Regions from separate parts of the Staphylococcus sp. acrmy genome, predicted to be linked through region 3. Evidence: riboswitches for the same ligand, from Rfam matches in the RefSeq annotation. Region 3 holds a riboswitch; each other region holds the start of a gene.
The links. Region 3 has a riboswitch for thiamine pyrophosphate ahead of FH144_RS01360 (ABC transporter substrate-binding protein). Riboswitches for the same ligand answer to the same signal wherever they lie in the genome.
Positions count from the first base shown of each region.

Region 1 (6,240 bases), on a different contig from region 3:
TTAAAGCCATTATACAACCTGGTGGTTCTATTAAAGACCAAGAATCTATAGATATGGCAAATAAATATGGCATTGCTATGGTAACGACAGGCATGCGTCACTTTAAACACTAATTATTAAAACTATAGATATGGAAAGGGGTATTTCAAATGAAAGTATTAGTTATTGGTGCTGGTGGTCGAGAGCATGCATTAGTTTCTAAATTGAGTCAATCGCCTTTAGTTAAACAATTATATGCTATTCCTGGCAATGATGCGATGGTAACGCTAGCGGAAGTGCATTCAGACATCGCTGAAAATGATCATGAAAAGATATTGGATTTTGTAGCTCAACAGCAAATTGAGTGGGTTATCGTAGGGCCAGAGCAACCATTAATCGATGGACTACCTGATAAATTACGTGAAGCTGGTGTTAAAGTCTTTGGTCCTAATAAAGATGCTGCTCAAATAGAAGGATCTAAATTATTCGCTAAACAGCTTATGGCTAAATATCATATTCCGACTGCGGATTATAAAGAAACTAACAATAAAACAGAAGCATTAGATTTCGTTAATACATGTGAGTTACCTATCGTCGTGAAGAAAGACGGCCTCGCAGCAGGTAAAGGCGTTATCATCGCCCATACTCGTGAAGAAGCAATCGAAGCGGTCGAAGAAGTGTATCCTGAAGAACAAGGGAAAGTCGTTTTCGAACAATTCTTAGAAGGTGAAGAATTCTCGCTAATGACGTTTGTTAATGAAGAATACGCAGTGCCGTTCGATTGTATTGCACAAGATCATAAGCGTGCTTATGATAATGATGAAGGGACAAATACGGGTGGAATGGGTGCATATTGTCCAGTGCCACATATTAGTGAAGGGGTATTGAATCGCACGAATCAAGAGATTGCGCAACCAATTGCTAAAGCGTTGAAAGCAGAGGGTTATAACTATTTTGGTTTATTATATATTGGTGCGATTTTAACGTCAGAAGGACCTAAAGTCATTGAATTTAATGCCCGTTTTGGCGATCCGGAAGCACAAGTGCTATTAAGCCGTCTTGAAAGTGATTTAATGGCTCAAATCGTCGCTTTAGATCGTAAAGAGCCTATTCGTTTCCAATGGCATAATGATTTCGTCGTCGGCGTTATGTTAGCTTCTAAAGGCTATCCTGGATTATATAATAAAGGCGCCAAAGTCTCAGGCTTCAAGTTGAATGATGAGTACTTTGTGAGCGGGTTACGTAAAGAGAATGATGACTTTGTAACCTCAGGAGGAAGAGTACTTCTCGCTATTGGAAAAGGACAAACGATTGAAGCCGCACAAAAAGCCGCATACCAAAACGTTGAACGCGTAGAAAGCGACCAATTATTCTACCGTAAAGACATAGGAAATAAAGCATTGAAAAAATAAAAGTGATAGGTAAGAAAGGAAAGTTTACTTTCTCTCTAACTATAAAACTAGCTCTGAAAAATCTACGATTAGACTTTTTCAGAGCTAGTTTTTCTATATTCGCTTTTAACTTAGCCTACTTTTCCAGAAACACGAGCATCGGTAATGCCGGTAATTGGGAAGGTTTGTGATAGATAGAAAGCTAAAGCTAAAATACCAATTAAACAGATCACGAATAGTATATCTTTATATGAGAATGGAGCTTTATAATAATACGTTCTTGGTCCATCTTTAAATCCTTTAGATTCCATGGCTACTGATAATTGATGGGCACGACGTATATTTTGACTTAAAATCGGAATGATTAAGTGTTTGAAACGTTTTAACCCTCGATAATTCGAAGCATCAATCATTTGATAGCGCATTTTTAAAGAACGTCTAAGTTGGATCAGTGATGTAAAGATTAAAGGTACCATTCTGATTGCTGCCATAAAGGCATAGGCAATTTTAGGTTTGATTTTTAGATGTTGCATTAAACTATAGAATATCATGACGATTTGTGAAGTTAACGCAATTAAGATACCAAACATTGATACTGTAATTGTCCGTAAGGATAAATGTATACCACGTACGATACTTTCTATACTAATTTGGATAATTCCCCAAGTGAATAGCATGTGTGTACCGTCACCATACAGAATCATAAATAATGATGATAGTAGGGCAAAGAATACGGTAACTAGGAGAAAAGACCCAGTTATCTTAAGTTCAGTGCCATTAAATAACATTAAGAATATAAACATTAATAAAGTAATGTAAATCATGTAATCAAAGTTATGGACGAAAATGATAAAGAAGAATAAAGCGACGCCAAACAATAACTTAGTTATGATATTTACATCATCAACGAATGTGAATCGTTTTTTCCAACGCTCAAACATGTGCTTCACCTTCCATTTTCACGAGTTTTCCATTGTCCACGTTTAAGCGACGTGTAGGGTAACGGTGTATGATTTCTGGATCATGCGTAACCATGACAATCGTTTGCCCTTTAGCAACACGTTCTTGGAAAAGTTCAATTAATTGAAATGTATTATGACTATCTAGACCAAAAGTTGGTTCATCTAATAAAATAATTTCAGCTTTTGAACTTAACGCGGTCGCTACACTTAAGCGACGTTTTTGTCCCATTGATAATTCAAATGGGTGTTGGTTTTTAACATTTTCCAAATGCAATAAACTCAAAAGACGTTGCGTTTGTGCTTCGGCTTTTTTTGGTTCTTGATGGTTGTAATGAATATGTATTTCCTCATATACAGAGTTTGTAATGAATTGTAACTCTGGATTTTGATAAACGAGATACATATGTTGTGCTGCATCTTTAATTTTCTTCAATAAAGTATCTTCGTAATGCATTTGCCCTTTATATTTTATTAACTGCATTATAGATTCGAGAAGAGTAGTCTTTCCAGTACCATTTTTCCCAGTAACTGTAATCCATTCACCAGGATAAATAGATAATTCTGGTATTTGGAATAAGTCTTTCTTACCACGAGTAACTCGCCCATCTTTATATGAGAAAATTGTTTTATTGTAATCAGGAGAAAGAGCATAACGTTCTGGTGCATGATTCCACGCATGAGGATGCCAAACACCGAATTCAGTTAGTAACTCTTCGCAATTTTGTAAGATGTAATCAGGTGTATTATCGGCAATGATTTCTCCCTCATAGTTCATTAAGATAACGCGATCAACGTGTTGCCATATATGTTCAACTTTATGTTCAACGATAAGCACTGTTTGATCCGTCCATAAATGAATTAATCGTTTCCACAAATCCGCCGTAGCGTCTACATCTAACATTGCCGTAGGTTCGTCTAGGAAGAGCGTATCAGCTTCTTGTAAAATAGTTTCCACAATAGCTAATTTCTGTTTCATCCCGCCACTCAAGTGGTTAACATATGTAGTGTCAGTTACATTTAAATTCACAGAAGCAAGGGCTTGTTGAATTTGTTCGTCCATTTCACTACGTGGGACTTTCTTATTTTCTAAAACGAAAGCTAATTCTTCATAAACTTTCGGCATACAAAATTGAGTATCTGGATCTTGAAAGATAACCCCTGATTGTTGATTAATTTCTAATTCATCATATTTCATAGGTAGTTCTATTAAATTAGGAACAATACCACTTAGCACATTAAGCAATGTGCTTTTACCAGATCCAGAAGGACCTAGTAAAAGCACTTTTTCTTTATCTTTAATTTCAATATTTAAATTATCGAAAATTTTTCTTTCGCCATTTGGATATTTAAGACGTAAATTTTTTGCTTTTAACACAATGATTTCCCCTTATAGGTTGTCGTAGTCTTTTTGAGAAGCTGGACGGAATAGTTTGGTTACGCCAGTTTGATCCAACGCTTTGACAATATAATAAGATAGTAATCCGGCAACTACGATACCGCTAATCGCACGGAAAACAATGAATAATAGTAAGTTCCAACCTGCTACTTCATTTAAATAACCGTAGAAATAATCTACTGGGAATGAAATAAGCGCTGTAGTTAAACCAGCTAATGCCGCTACCATTAAAGATCTTGATTTATATTTAAAAATAGCGAAAATGATTTCACATGCTAAACCTTGTAAAATGGCATAAATAATCGTTGGAATATCAAATTTACCCATAACAATAGTTTCACCAGCACCAGCAGCAAATTCTGCAATTAAGGCGATACCTGGTTTAGGAATAATTAAATATGCGACGATAGCAGCCATAAACCAAACGCCGTATGTGAGTTGCTCAATATGAAGACCTGCAACTTGTGCTACGTTGTATGCAAACCACCATAAGTTATAAATAATTGCAAATACTACAGCAATCAGTACAGTTACTAATATTTCTGAAAGCTTTAAACCTTTTGACATAAAGTTTCCTCCTAAAAAAACGCACAACCCTCCGTAGAAAGTTGTGCGTCTCAAATAAAATACTTTATATAAAAGTTGAAATTATTTATGTTAGCAACACTTTCCTACGCTAGTCTTAGCTAGTTCAGGTTCGAAGGGTTTGAGGCTACACCTCATCTCAGCATACACACCCCTAGTGCGTTGTTATTTAATTTAGTTTAAATGTATGACTTTTCCTAATTAATGTCAAGGTCATTCAGGGATTTTGGTTAAAACTGATAGGAATTTATAGATTTTATATTTATTTATTTTAGAACATAAAAAAAACTACCAATCCACGTTAGGGGATTGGTAGCCACCATACTTATATGTCTAAATTAGTCTAAAGTGTCTTGAACATCTTTTTTAGTTTGTTCAGTGTCATTAGTTTTTTCTTCGTTTTGGTCTTTTAATTTTTCTTCTACTTCTTTAGCTTTTTCAGCTGATAATTTTTTAGCATCTTCGTTTGTCATAATGCAACACTCCTTATACGAATAATTATTACAGTTATAGTCTACCCATTAGAAATAAAGATAAACTTTTATAGGTCTCAAGTTGTATTTTATTCTTTAATAAAGACAAGAGTAACAACTTCATATATAATGAATTTTGAGGTGAACAGTATGTCTTTTCTTAAGAAACACACCGAGATAATTTATAGTTATCTTATCGGTCTCGTTTCACTCTTCACGGGTCTCATTATTTTAGTTAATTTACCTTTAATCAATGAATTAAAGGATAAAAATAAAGCTGAATTAAAAATTCATAATTTATGGGACTTCCTTAATGCATTCTTCAGTGAAATTATTAGAGTGATGAGTAGATTCATAGGCAACTTTCCTATTATAAGTGCAGTCATAATTATTTTATTTGGTATTATTGTAATGTTTATTGGTTATACATTATACCGTACTACTAAATATGATTACGACATCTCAATATTCTTTTTAATTATTGGTGTTTTATACTTCCTTATTACAATTACCTTAATGACTCAAGTATATGGCTTTTGGGCAGTGATTTTTGTTTTTCCATTTATTATTCATACTGGATATATCGTTTATAAAGATGAACTTAATCAGGAAAATAGAAAAAGTCATTATCTATGGATAATTATTTCATACGGAATAAGTTATTTAATTACCCAAATTTCGTTATACGGTAAAATTGATGCAAATGAAATTGCACCAATTGATATTTTAAGCGTAAATACATTCTTTTTAGTTATGTGGTTATTAGCGCAAGCTTCTATCTGGAATTTCTTATTCCTAAGACGCGCATTACCATTAACTAAGGAAGAACTTGGTGAAGAAGAACCTGAATTATCAAGAGCAAGTAAAGGAAATGTTTCGAATCAATCTAAAGTTCATTTTAAACAACTACAAGATAAAACATCCGAATATGCACATAAGACGAGAAGAAGTGTAGATTTAGATAAAATCAGATCTAAACGTGATAAGTTTAAAAACAAATTTAAAAATATCTTTAACATCGAAGAGGACGATATTCCAAGTTGGATGAGACGTCCTAAATGGATTAAACCTGCTTATGTAGAAATCTTCTGTGGTTTCATTTTATTCTTATTTACTTTTATAGAATTTAATAACAGAAATGCTTTATTTGTGTCTGGTGAATGGGAGTTATCACAAACTCAATATGTAATTGAATGGATAACATTATTATTGTTAATGTTCATCATTATTATCTATGTTGCTACCACATTGACACATTTCTTAAGAGGTAAGTTTTATTATTTACAACTCTTTATGATAAGCATTCTATTCTTTAAATTGTTAACAGAATTTATTAATATTATGATCCATGGTTTGCTTTTATCTGTGTTTATTACGCCAACTTTAATTTTAATGTTAATTGCAGTCATCGTCGCATTTACATTACAATTAAGAGAACGGCCATAATTGAATAC
Region 1 is NZ_JALCVE010000002.1:228,522-234,761, reverse strand. Features, by position in the region: gene purH (bifunctional phosphoribosylaminoimidazolecarboxamide formyltransferase/IMP cyclohydrolase) at 1-113, shown strand, start outside; gene purD (phosphoribosylamine--glycine ligase) at 150-1,391, shown strand; gene FH144_RS02890 (energy-coupling factor transporter transmembrane component T family protein) at 1,502-2,311, opposite strand; gene FH144_RS02885 (ABC transporter ATP-binding protein) at 2,304-3,707, opposite strand; gene FH144_RS02880 (ECF transporter S component) at 3,720-4,295, opposite strand; TPP riboswitch at 4,380-4,479, opposite strand; gene graF (glycopeptide resistance-associated protein GraF) at 4,652-4,786, opposite strand; gene auxA (lipoteichoic acid stability factor AuxA) at 4,937-6,232, shown strand.
Region 1: linked by a shared signal. The riboswitch ahead of FH144_RS02880 (ECF transporter S component) and the one ahead of FH144_RS01360 (ABC transporter substrate-binding protein) in region 3 are both predicted to bind thiamine pyrophosphate.

Region 2 (6,240 bases), on a different contig from region 3:
CCTAATAATAAACGAGATTGTAATTCTAATGGTCCAATTTTAAACATATTATCCGCCTCCAACAAATTCTAATAATTCTAGTTGATCGTCTTCTCTAACAGTATGATTATCGTACTCTTCTTGTTTAATTAATGTTTTATTATATTCGATAATGACACGTTGTGGGTCCAATTCGAGAGAACGTAAAACGTCATTGATAGACTGTTCTGAATCGAAATTGAACTCATCGCCATTAATGATACACTTCATGATTTGACCTCCTTGAAACATTGAAAGATTCATAGTTACGTGGCTTCACGCCGGTAAATAACCAGTTTGCGATGTCGCGTCCGATAATAGGTGAGAGTAGGATGCCGTTACGATAATGGCCGGTGATGACATAAAGTCCATCGTCAATGCGGTCCATAATCGGTACTTCGCCTTCAGTATAGGGACGCACACCTGACCATTGTTTAATCACTTTGCCTTGCGCGAGTTCAGGGATACGTTCATTCGCATATTGATGAAGCCAAGATATACCTTCACTCGTGTTTCCTACAGAATAATTATCAAATTCACTTGTCGCACCGATTAAGAAGCGGTTAGGTTGTTTAGGAACGATATAACAACCATTTGTCATAAACACCGTTTCTTTTAAATCTAAGTCGTCATTTTCAATGAGTAAGACTTCACCTTTAACGCCTACCACTTCACGAGGGAGATGATAGTCTTTTAGCAATTGAGATGACCAAGCGCCACCGGCTACAATCACTTTCTTCGCGTAAAGTGAGCCATCAGTTGTTTCTACCTGATAGTACCCATTTAAATGTTCAATGCGTGTTACTTCCGTATTGAAATATCGTTTAATATCACGCTGTTGTAATGACTTGAATAGAGCTTTCGTATAATGATTCGCATTAATTTGACCATCGTGAGGAATATAAATAGCCATCTCACTTGATGTGACATTACCATTCGTTAAGTGAATCAAATCGGTATCTGAAAGTTCTACCACGCTGTCATCTAATGATTTTAAGAAATGGTACTGCTTACACAAACTGTCGACGTCTTCTGGGCGATTCGCAATTTTAATCAAACCAGAAGCTTGATATTGGATATCAATGCCCGTTTCATCTTGTAATGTCTCACACAGTTTTGGGAAAAGGCTACGCGATTCAAGCGCGAGTCTAAATAAATCATTATCTTCAGTAAATTCATTCTGTGCGCCTAACATGCCACCTGCTTTGTATGAGGCATGTTTACCTGGAATATCACGATCTACAATAGCAATGTCCATTTGTGATTGGCTTAAGTTTCTAGCGATAGACATACCAATCACGCCCGAACCAATAATGAGAACGTCACGCATCTTTCAACCACTCCTTTCGTAACTGTTCAATTTGTGTCAAAGATGCGTTCATAAAGAAAGAAATTGCACAAACACCGGCAAAGCCATGAGGTAAGTCGTGAATTGTTTCTTTAGTTATACCGCCAATCGCATAGACAGAAATTGGGAGTTGTAAAACTTGGTGAATCTCTTCTATGGACCGTGGCGTCTGATTAGGTTTAGATGGTGTTTCAAAGATATGACCATAAAACACATAATCAAGATGATGCTCATAAGCTTGTGTCACAGACTGTAGTGAGTGTGTCGACATGCTGATTTCAATTTCTGGATGTCGTGCTTTGTAATCAAACGCTTGAGTGTCCATTTCACGCATGTGTAAGCATGAGAGATTTAATTTTTCTAGCAATGCAATGTCACTATGAATAATCATTTTATCTTTAGGAAATCCTTGTTTGAGCAAGTCCGTTATAAAATGAAATAAGTCTTCATGAGACATTGGTGTCCTGAATAATAGGCCGTCTATACCTTTAGCAATTTCGAGAAAATGGTGTAAATCTTTAGTCGTTAACGCTTTATAAGATGTTATAGCAATGAAAATGAGCATCACTCCTTAAGATATAAAAAAACGCTATCTCCCTCGTAGGGAAATAGCGTTTAACTTAGCTTTATGATATCCTATGCGCCACTTTCCTACGCCAGTACAAACTGGATCAGGTTCCAGGAATTATAAAGTCCGTTCTTTACTCTCAGCCCTAAACAAAGGCACTTCCAGTGGAAAATTAAATTTTATGTGTTAAAAAATAACCGTTCACGTTTTATTTCAAGTTCATTCTACAATTTTTTGGAATAGAATTCAAATCTTAGTTTATAACAAGCGGTGCAAGGCTTTTTCAAGGAAAGGATTGGTTTCATATTTAAACAAACGCAATTTAATAAAAAACTTTAAGAAAACCTATTGTAAACGATTACAAAACCTGATATTATAAATAAAAATAAGCTCAAAAGACTATGAGAATGGGCGTTATGGGATGATATTTTTAGAGAATTGGGAGTCTCGAAGAATATATTAGACAACATTTTAAGAATCAACAAATTTAAGGGAAGTAGGAAAAAGAGGAAATGGTTCAAAGACAAAAAAGAAGTAGTGTTCGCTGGTTTTTCGCATTAGCATTTTTTATTATCGGAGTTATCGCATATATGGATAGATCGAACATCTCATATATCGCGCCACAAATGATGGCTGATTTACATATGAACAAGCAACAATTTGGGTTGCTCGCTTCATTCTTCTCACTAGGTTATGCATTAATGCAAGTGCCTTCAGGTATGTTAGCAGAGAAATTTGGTCCACGTAAGATGATTACAATTGCCTTATTATGGTGGAGTGCCTTCACTATCTTTACGGGTATGATTAAACATCACGGGTTATTATATTTAGTTCGTTTCTTATTCGGTATAGGGGAAGCGCCAATGTATCCATCTAATGCCGTATTTAACTCTACTTGGTTCTCAAAAGATGAAAAAGGTAGAGCATCGAGTATGTTATTAGCAGGTTCATATTTTGGACCAGTATTAGCACCTATTATTACAATTGCGATTGTTAACGCCTTTAACTGGCAAGCAGTCTTTTATATCTTTGGTGGTGTAGGTATTTTAATCGCCATCTTATGGGGCATCATCGCAAAAGATTTACCAGAACAACATCGTATGGTGAATGAAGCAGAGAAACATTTCATTATGGAGAATCGTGATTTAGTACAAACAACGCAATCAACACCTCCATGGAATCAATTCTTCCGTCGTGTAAGTTTCTATGCGATTGCAGGACAATATTTTGTAGTTCAATTTGTAATCACATTATTCTTAATTTGGTTACCAACATATTTAACAGAACAATATCATGTAGAATTTAAACATATGACAATCAGTTCATTACCATGGTTTATCATGTTTGTTTTAATCTTATCTGCTGGTGCAATCTCAGATAAAATTTTACGTAGTGGTCAATCACGTTTCGTTTCAAGAGGATTAATTGCTATTGTCGGCTTTATCGTATTTGCGATTTCAATCTTCTTTGCAGTACATACTGAGAAATTATATGTCACTATTTTCTGGTTATCACTTGGTTTAGGTGGCATGGGTATTTCAATGGGTATGAGCTGGGCTGCAGCGAATGACATTGGTCGTAACTTTGCCGGAACAGTGTCAGGTTGGATGAACTTATGGGGTAACATTGGTGCTTTATTAAGTCCATTCTTAGCCGGTGCTTTAGTTGCATCACTTGGTTGGACAATGACATTCCAATTATTAATTATTCCAGCAGTGATTGCTGCTATCTTATGGTTATTTGTAACACCAGATAAACCATTGATTAAAGATGAATCACGTAAATTGAAATAGATTGAACGACAACAACCTATTGTAGGTTGAGACATAAATCTTAATAAGCGTAGAGATGATTCAATTATGAATCGTTTCTACGCTTTTTTAGTAATACTTCGTATTGTTTGGCTCGCTTTCTTAGGGGGACTGGCTAAGCCACGGTCTTAGCCTAGCCCTGTTCCCTCAAGAGTCTCGCCAACAATACTACGTGTGTTACGTGGTAATTTACAAAAATAAGACACTTTCGTACAATCAAATATATTAAGTTAAATTAATGAGATATCTTGTGTATAAAATTAACTCAAAAATAAAGAAAATGATAAAATAAGAGTAAATCTTAAAGGTAAGGGTGAGTCGTATGATTATTATTAATGCAAAACTTAAAGTAAATGAAGATCATCGTGAGGACTATTTAGAATTAATGAAAGGCCTTGTAGACAACGCACGTCAAGAAGAAGGTAATACATTTTATAGCCATTACGAAGATGTGAGTGAACGCAATACGTTTGTTGTTGTTGAAAATTATAAAGACCAAGAAGCGGTAGAAGCGCACAATCATTCAGAACATTTCAAAGTATTTAGTGAAAATATTGGTAAACATATTACTGAAAAACCAGAAATTGACGTTGCTGAAACAAAATAATCTATCATATAGCTAAGTATTATAAGCTGGGACATTAATATAAAAATGTTTCAGCTTTTAATTTTGTTAAATTTTCATATAGTGGTTTAGTATTCTACAACAAAATTTAGTGATAAAAATGTTATCATAGAGTGTATATGTTTTATAGAAAGGAACGATAGCATTGGGAAACGTATTAAAATCTCTTATAAGCTTCGATACCTCTAAAATTGACCCAATGAAAGGGATTAGGCAGGGCTTATTAATGATTATCCCTGCATTAATAGGTTATTTCCTAGGTAATTTTAGTTTTGGTTTACTTGTTGCCACAGGTACATTAGCACATATCTATGTCTTTAAAAGCTCACCACGTTCTATGCTAAGAACGGTCATTTTATGTACCTTATCTTTCGCAGTCTGTATGATGCTCGTACACTCACTGTTACTGAACCGATACTTTATGGTGTGACATTACTTATTGTAACGGTTGTCCCATTCTACGTATTCAGCGCCTTGAAGATCGCAGGACCATCTTCAACTTTCTTCTTAGTTACATTTTGTTTACCTAGTAACTTGCCAGTAGCACCAGACCAAGCATTAATTCGTGGCTTTGCTATTCTTATTGGTGGCGGAATTGCGACACTTCTTGTACTTATCACAGTACTTTTCCAAAAACAAAAAATTGAAAATAAAGCCATCAATTCTGACTTTAAAACCATTAATCAATTAATGCATAACTTTAATGATCCTGAAAAGTTTAAAGAAATTACAAAAAGTGCAGTTACACAATTTAGAACATCCGATGAACTATTGATAACGGCGACTGCTGGGACAAATAATAATCTGAGTCAACGTTTCCAAAGATTACTCTTATTACATACATCGGCGCAAGGGATTTATTCAGAACTTCTAGAATTACATGAAAAAGATATACGTCCACTTCCACAAGAATTAATAGAAATGATGGACGTAACGACACGTAATGCATATCGCCCAAGCGCAAATCGTGAGAAATGGACGAAGGAAGTTCATGTTGATGAGGAATTTGATAATTTATTACAATATGTATTAAAAATCGATGAAATAGCAAACTTAGGTTCAAACCAAATTGAACATGAGGCAAGCGTTAGAAAGCCATTGTATAGTCAAAGAATTATTCATAATTTAACACTAGATTCAATTGTCTTCCGTAATACGTTAATTTATACCGTGATTATGGCGGTCGCAATCTTTATTTCACTAGCGTTTAACATTCAAAAATCATATTGGATTCCATTAACGGCGCATACTGTCTTGGTAGGTATGACGACACGTCGTATGTTAGACCGTGCCACGGCGCGTGGACTTGGTACCATTATGGGTACACTGTTATTATCGGTGATTCTATACTTTAATCCGCACCTAATTGTGGCAGTTATTGTAATGGGACTTGCAGCAATGATGACTGAAGCGTTTGTAGGGTCAAACTATGCTTTCGCCGTTATTTTTATTACGACGCAAGTTATTTTATTAAACGGTTTAGCCTCTGAAAATTTATCAATTACCATTGCGTACACACGTATTTTTGATGTTTTAATCGGTATTACTATAGCGATTATTGGTATTTTATTAATTAATCGTCAAACGTCATCTGCCATGTTGCCAGGTACGATTGCAGAAGTAGTACGTAAAGAAGCCGACATTTTCCAATATGTATTTTCTAGTAATGCGTATCAGGATGAAGAGTATGAGAAAAATGAAAGCTTAGCCTTATCAGTGAAAATGAGTAACATGACGCAAGTCTATAATTCAGCAAGTGAGGAATTCTTCTCTAATAAAGAAGTTATTCGTTACTATTATCCAAGTATCTTCGCCTTGGAAGAAGTTAACTTTATGTTAATGCGCGCTATGCAAAATCACCAACGTCAAC
Region 2 is NZ_JALCVE010000010.1:45,225-51,464, reverse strand. Features, by position in the region: gene FH144_RS10135 (thiazole synthase) at 1-47, opposite strand, end outside; gene thiS (sulfur carrier protein ThiS) at 49-249, opposite strand; gene thiO (glycine oxidase ThiO) at 233-1,348, opposite strand; gene FH144_RS10120 (thiamine phosphate synthase) at 1,341-1,931, opposite strand; TPP riboswitch at 1,998-2,107, opposite strand; gene FH144_RS10115 (pyruvate MFS transporter) at 2,447-3,727, shown strand; gene FH144_RS10110 (putative quinol monooxygenase) at 4,068-4,352, shown strand; partial or broken gene FH144_RS10105 (FUSC family protein) at 4,570-6,240, shown strand, end outside.
Region 2: linked by a shared signal. The riboswitch ahead of FH144_RS10120 (thiamine phosphate synthase) and the one ahead of FH144_RS01360 (ABC transporter substrate-binding protein) in region 3 are both predicted to bind thiamine pyrophosphate.

Region 3 (6,240 bases):
CGTCGTCATACATATGAAAATATACATTTGAAATTACAACCTCGAGATGTTGGGATTGATATCCTTTGGTTTTTCTTATTGCGTGTAATGGCAATTGGTTTATCTCTACTAATGGGAGTTGTATACGGTCAATCACAGTCTGCCAATGATAAAGCATTAATGAAGAATTTAGAACGCATTGATCATCTAACCCCATCAATTATTATCGCCTTAATCGTTTTCTTTATAGCGATTACTTTTGTCGGACCATATTTAGAAGAACACACTTTCCGAGGCATTTTCAAAGAAACTATCTTTAAAAGAGGCGCATTCGTGTTGCCATTCATTCTATCATCGGCCATCTTCTCTATTAATCATGCTTCAGTAAATATTATCGGCTTCTTGATGTATATGTTAATGGGCATGGGCATGTATATGGCCTATCAACGTCGTGGTAGCTTGAAAGATAGTATTCTTGTACATATGCTTAATAACGCTTCAGCTAGCATTACCATGATTCTTGGACTAATTTATATTATTTTGAAATAAAGGTTCATTTCTACATAATTTTCAAAAAGATATTAAATTTATACATTTTATTGTTAAAAACAGTTTTAAAACAAAACAAACGGGTAAAACAAGCTAGATACATAAATTAAGTATCTATTTGGGATAACTTGGCATTATTTATAATGTGCCGGAGAATATATACTCTTTTCTTTTTCAAATTAGTTTGTACTAGACTTAGACTTCCTTAAATTTAGAGTACATTTATCAATCACCAACATTCCATACAATAAAATGTAACCCTGTCATACATTTTATTAAAACCCAAACATTTGTATATTCCCAAAAAAGGCTTTATGGCCAATACACTTATAGTCCTCCCAATGCTATAAGTGTATTTTTTATTTGGGAAAATAGTACAATCGCTTGTCTCAATTATTAACTTTTCAAATAAATTTACAACAAACATACATGATAAGATAAAAGAGAGTTCGATAACTAATTATTGGAGTGGTGATGAATCATGAAGCTACTAATATATGGACTAAATTTGCTCAACTATTTAATAGCAATAACGCTCGTACTTTATAACTTACATAACCTATCTCAAGTTGGTCTCGACATTTGCGTGTACTTTCTCATTGCTAGTTTTATTCTATTAGTCTGCTCACTTATCATTTATTTTCCAGCCAAAAATAATACGCTCTTAGTCAGTTTCTTTATAAATCTCTTTAATCTAGCCATTCTATTTCCAATAATGTTATTGCTATTGTTTTAATACTTTTTAACTTTAATTTCTATATCAGTTTCATCTATGCTATGTTATAAATAGGTAAAACAAGTCACTAGGGGGGCAATATTAATTGCTGAGAGAAAGTAAACCTTTCAACCCTTGAACCTGTTGGTTAGTACCAACGTAGGAAAGTGAAAATATATTTATGCATTTCTTTCAACATTCACTTTTTTACGGAAAACTGTTTATTGGAGGAATTTTTTTATGGAAAAATTAGTAGTCGGTTTAGAATGGTTTTTAAATCCTGATCATTTACCATTAATTTTAGGTATTGAAAAAGGTTGGTTTAAAGAACACGACTTAGAGATTGAAATGATAGAACCTGAAAAACATTTTGATGCATTAGAAGAAATTGAAAATGGTTCAATGGATATCGCCATTACTGAACCTATCCATTTAGTAGAAGATAAAGCAAGCAACCAAAATGTAGTAGGATTCGCTAGATACTTACATACGAATGGTGGCGTAATGTACAACAAAGATAAAGGCATTACAACACCTAAAGATTTAGTTGGCAAACGTCTCCAATATCCTGGTGCACCTGGTTTAGGTGGCATTGCTATCGCCAAAACGATGATTGAAGCTGATGGCGTAGAGTATAAAGACGGTGATATTACGCCAGTTAACAATAGCTTTTATCACACCGACGCTTTACTAAATGATAAAGCCGATGCTGCTACACTTATCTTTGAAAATTTTGAAATATTAGAAGCAAGAAGTAAAGGCCTTAACGTAGATTATTTCGCTTTAAAAGATTACAACGTACCAGACTTTTGCCAATTAATTTTTATTACTACGCCTAATAAATTAGATACAGAAAGTACTAAAATCAAACGATTTATCAAAGTCATTCAAAAAGCAATTCAGTACATCAATACAAACCTTGAAGACGCAATTAACATCTATGCCCAATACACACAAACAGATATAAATAACCAATTAAATAAAGATACCATCGAAGCCACAACAAAATGCTTCACAAATGATTTATCAATAAGCGACGATTTCTACAACGACCTACAATTGTGGCTAAAAGAAACCGGAAAAATTCAACAAACTATCAACCCAAAAGATTATTTTACAAACCGTTTGTTATTTAGTAGACACGATTGATATGTGATGATTATGTTAATATTATATTGAATAAAATAATTTTATAAGTTAAATATTACTTTTTGAGTTTGACAGACATTGAAACTTAACCTAGTATTAAATTAGCATTATAAATAAAAAAACCAACTTGTAAATTACAAGTTGGAATCATACACCATAGCTAGAATATAGAGTATGAAATCTCTATTTTTCTTACTAGTTTATTTAACCCTTTTATTACTGCCAATAATAAAGGGTTATTTTTTATTGAGTTTTCCAAAAAATATAGTCATTGCTAAAGATAAAAATACATTTAAAGTAATAAAAACTTCAAAGTTTATATTAAATATGCAAATAAACAGTAATAATCACCTCCTACATAAGTAAGAAATGATTACTCTGGCTATGAATTACTTTAATTGTACTTAAATCTTACAATAATTAAAAGCCACTATTTAGTGACAAAAGTTCGTAAAAACTTTCAAAGTCGCGCTATTCCAGGCTTAAAATAATCTAAAAATTTTATTTTAGTATTTCGAGCGTTTTTTATTGACTTTATCTCCTAATTAGGATTGATAACAATTTACTATAATCGTCTCTTACAATCACCATTTTAAGTATTATAATTACCAAAAAAGAGTAATAATAAGATTTTATATCATCCTTTATTTTATTGTCATATGATTTATTTTTTAGATAAATATGCAAAATAAGTTAACTTAAATTTAAAAGCTACTAAACACGAATATTTCTAAATAAGTCTAACTGATTATAAATACGTAGTTCACATCTATTAACTATTCCTAACTTTCATAAATCTATACTTTATATTAAATTTAAAAGACCCTCTTTTGTAATACAAAATTTGTAAGTATATTACATAAGAGAGCCTTAATAGTTATTCTATTACTTTTTTTAATTAAGAAATTATTTTTATTACTAAACTATTCCTTGATTTTTATCATAAACACTTTCTACAAACGCAATAATTTCAGCATCATCAGGCCCTTTTCTTTGCTCATATACCTCAATTAATAAATTATTATATAGTTCTTTAATAAAGTCTCTATGTGAGTTTGCAGCATACATTAATTTTAAAATTTTATTGAAGTCTTTATTTAAAAATGTTTTATTAATTATATACTCAAATTCTTCTTTACTCACACTACTCATTATTACAACCTCAATAAACTCTTCTTTTGCAATTCTAATCATTTGAACAGCATCATCTTCAACAAAGTTATCCATAATTTTTTTTACTGCCATTGTTGAAATAGCTCCTCCAATAGTTGCCCCAATAACTGTACCAATCCCTGGTAAAAATGAGGTTCCCAAAGCTGCTCCCCCAGCTAATCCACCTAAAGATCCAGCGCTTGTGGCTACTGTATTTTTTACAAGCTGTTTATAAGAAATTCTTCCTTTTAATATATTATAAACATCTGGCCCAAACGTCACAGCAACATTTATAGCTATCAAAGTTCCTCCGGTCACCATTTTTGTAGCGTTTTTAGAAGAATTTTTAGCAAACTTATTAACCACTTTTGTATTAATTAACGCTTGTCCTAATTTTTTTCCTGCCTGACTACCAGCAAATTGAGAAGCAATCATAAAAGTAAAACCGCTATAAGCAATAGGCTTTATGAATGAAATACTAGCTTTTTTAAAAGATTCCTTAGAGTCTAAGCCAGAGGTTCTACATGTCCAATACATCCATACACCTGAGACTATCGATCCAGGAATTGCCGTACTTGCCCCGTGTATAAAATCAATACCTGCAGAGTATTTAATCTTTTGTGCTAACGTTACAGTTTTTTTATTTCCTTGTGAGTCTATATAAACTGAATGTTTTTTACTATCAAATATACTTGTTTGAGCAATTTGTGCTTGATTGTAAGTTAAAGCACCTTTTTTTATATATTTATGTGCATTGTTAGGATTATTTTCATGGGGGACAGCCCCACCTTCTATTTTTCTCTTCATTTCTTTTATTGCTTCCGAATATTGATCTTTTGGAACCTCTAAAATCATCATTTTTTTCTTGTATATGTATTTAGCAGTTTGATGTTTATCTACAGTGTGGAACGCTGAATTCACACTAGCTTTAGCATTTTTACAATATTTTGTTTGAATGAATTTACCGTTTACAGCTCTATCTGGACCATTTTTTTTATTCTTATGACCGAAACCTTCAGCATTTTTCATTTTTAATTTATCAAACGCCGTTCCCGCATGTTCTCCAGCCACACCATAACCTTTGGCTTTTACTCGTTCACCAGTTGTTTTATCAGTTCTCTCACTAAATCTAGCGTTAATTTGAGACCTATTCAAGTCTTCATTCATTTGCAAACTAACATTTGCAAACTGAGCATTACTCATTGAATTTGAAATATTATTAATATCTAAGTTATCTTTAATATTCTCAAATATTTTCTCTAATTCTTTAGTTTGTTTATTTTCTTCAACTTCAGTTTCTGTAAATGCTTTATTTTTTAACGCTTCATTTACAATTTTAGACCACCCTGATTCAATAACAAAATTTATTTTATTTGCTAACGACTCTGGTAAATTTCTAACTATCATATTAGGACGTTCGTAATATAATAGATAAGATGTTTTTCCAAATCTATATTGCTTATATAAATTTTGAAATGGAATGCTAACTTTTTCATTTGTGTATTTTTCTTTCTTATCTTCTTTATTTTTATTTTTTATTTGTCTATTTAATACAATTTCGTTTGTAGTTATTAAATATCCATACTCCATAAACTTCATTTCATTTTTTGCTGGTTTCGCATTATATATAATAGGATAAACATCTTCAGATATATTTTGTTCAGTCCCCATGTTAAAATATTCTGCTCTGTTTATAGGAATATTTTCACCAATCATATCGCTCTCTATAGCCATACTTTCAATCTCACTACTAAATTCAATAGTATTATCTACTACTATATCCCCTTTTTTCCAATCAGAGATATTTTTTCTCTGTAAAAACAAAAGTATAGCTACAACGATGAAAACCAAAATTATTGATACTTTAAAACCGAGAAATAGAATAGTATAAAATAAAATATTTAATAATATAATACTTCCAATTGCTAAACCTATTGATTGTGCCAAAGACAATTTAATTTTCTTATAAAAAAATGCACTTAACCCTATAATTATTAAAAATCCCAAAAATTCCATATACCGTCTCCTATAAAGCTTCTATTTTAAAAAACACTATATAATTATATTTTAATTAAATTTTTATTTCTACAACAAATTGTGCACATTTTTTATTTAATTTATGTATTTGTAGTTTCAAAATTGTATCTATAATTAATCTTTGATAATAAATCTAATAAGTAATATTAAGTTGAAAGCTTGTGGTAAAAATTGAATTTTTTTACATAGAATTGAATTAAAAAAGGAATTCCTACGTTATATAGAAATTCCTTTACGATGTATTAAATTCACATTATTGAGGTCTAGCGTTACGTTTCATTTTCACGTATTGAGAAATACTATATAACGCGATACCAACCCAAATGAATATAAACGTAATCAATTGATGAATATCGAATGGTTCTTTAAAGGCGAAGATGCCTAGGATAAATATTAGCGTTGGGCTGACGTATTGAATAAAGCCAGTTAATGATAGTGGGATACGTTTAGCACCTGCTGAGAATAAGATCAGTGGCACTGCCGTAATCATCCCTGAAAATAGAAGCCAGAAACTATCCATATTTATACCTACTGAACTTTGACTCGTTTGCCATAAGTAAGCCATGTAAATAAGACCCGTCGGTGCAGTAACGATACATTCTATTGCGATACTACTCATCGCTTCAACTCGCACTAATTTTTTAAGCAAACCATAAATA
Region 3 is NZ_JALCVE010000001.1:275,716-281,955, forward strand. Features, by position in the region: gene FH144_RS01355 (CPBP family intramembrane glutamic endopeptidase) at 1-528, shown strand, start outside; TPP riboswitch at 1,324-1,426, shown strand; gene FH144_RS01360 (ABC transporter substrate-binding protein) at 1,484-2,392, shown strand; gene FH144_RS01365 (hypothetical protein) at 3,311-5,560, opposite strand; gene rarD (EamA family transporter RarD) at 5,835-6,240, opposite strand, start outside.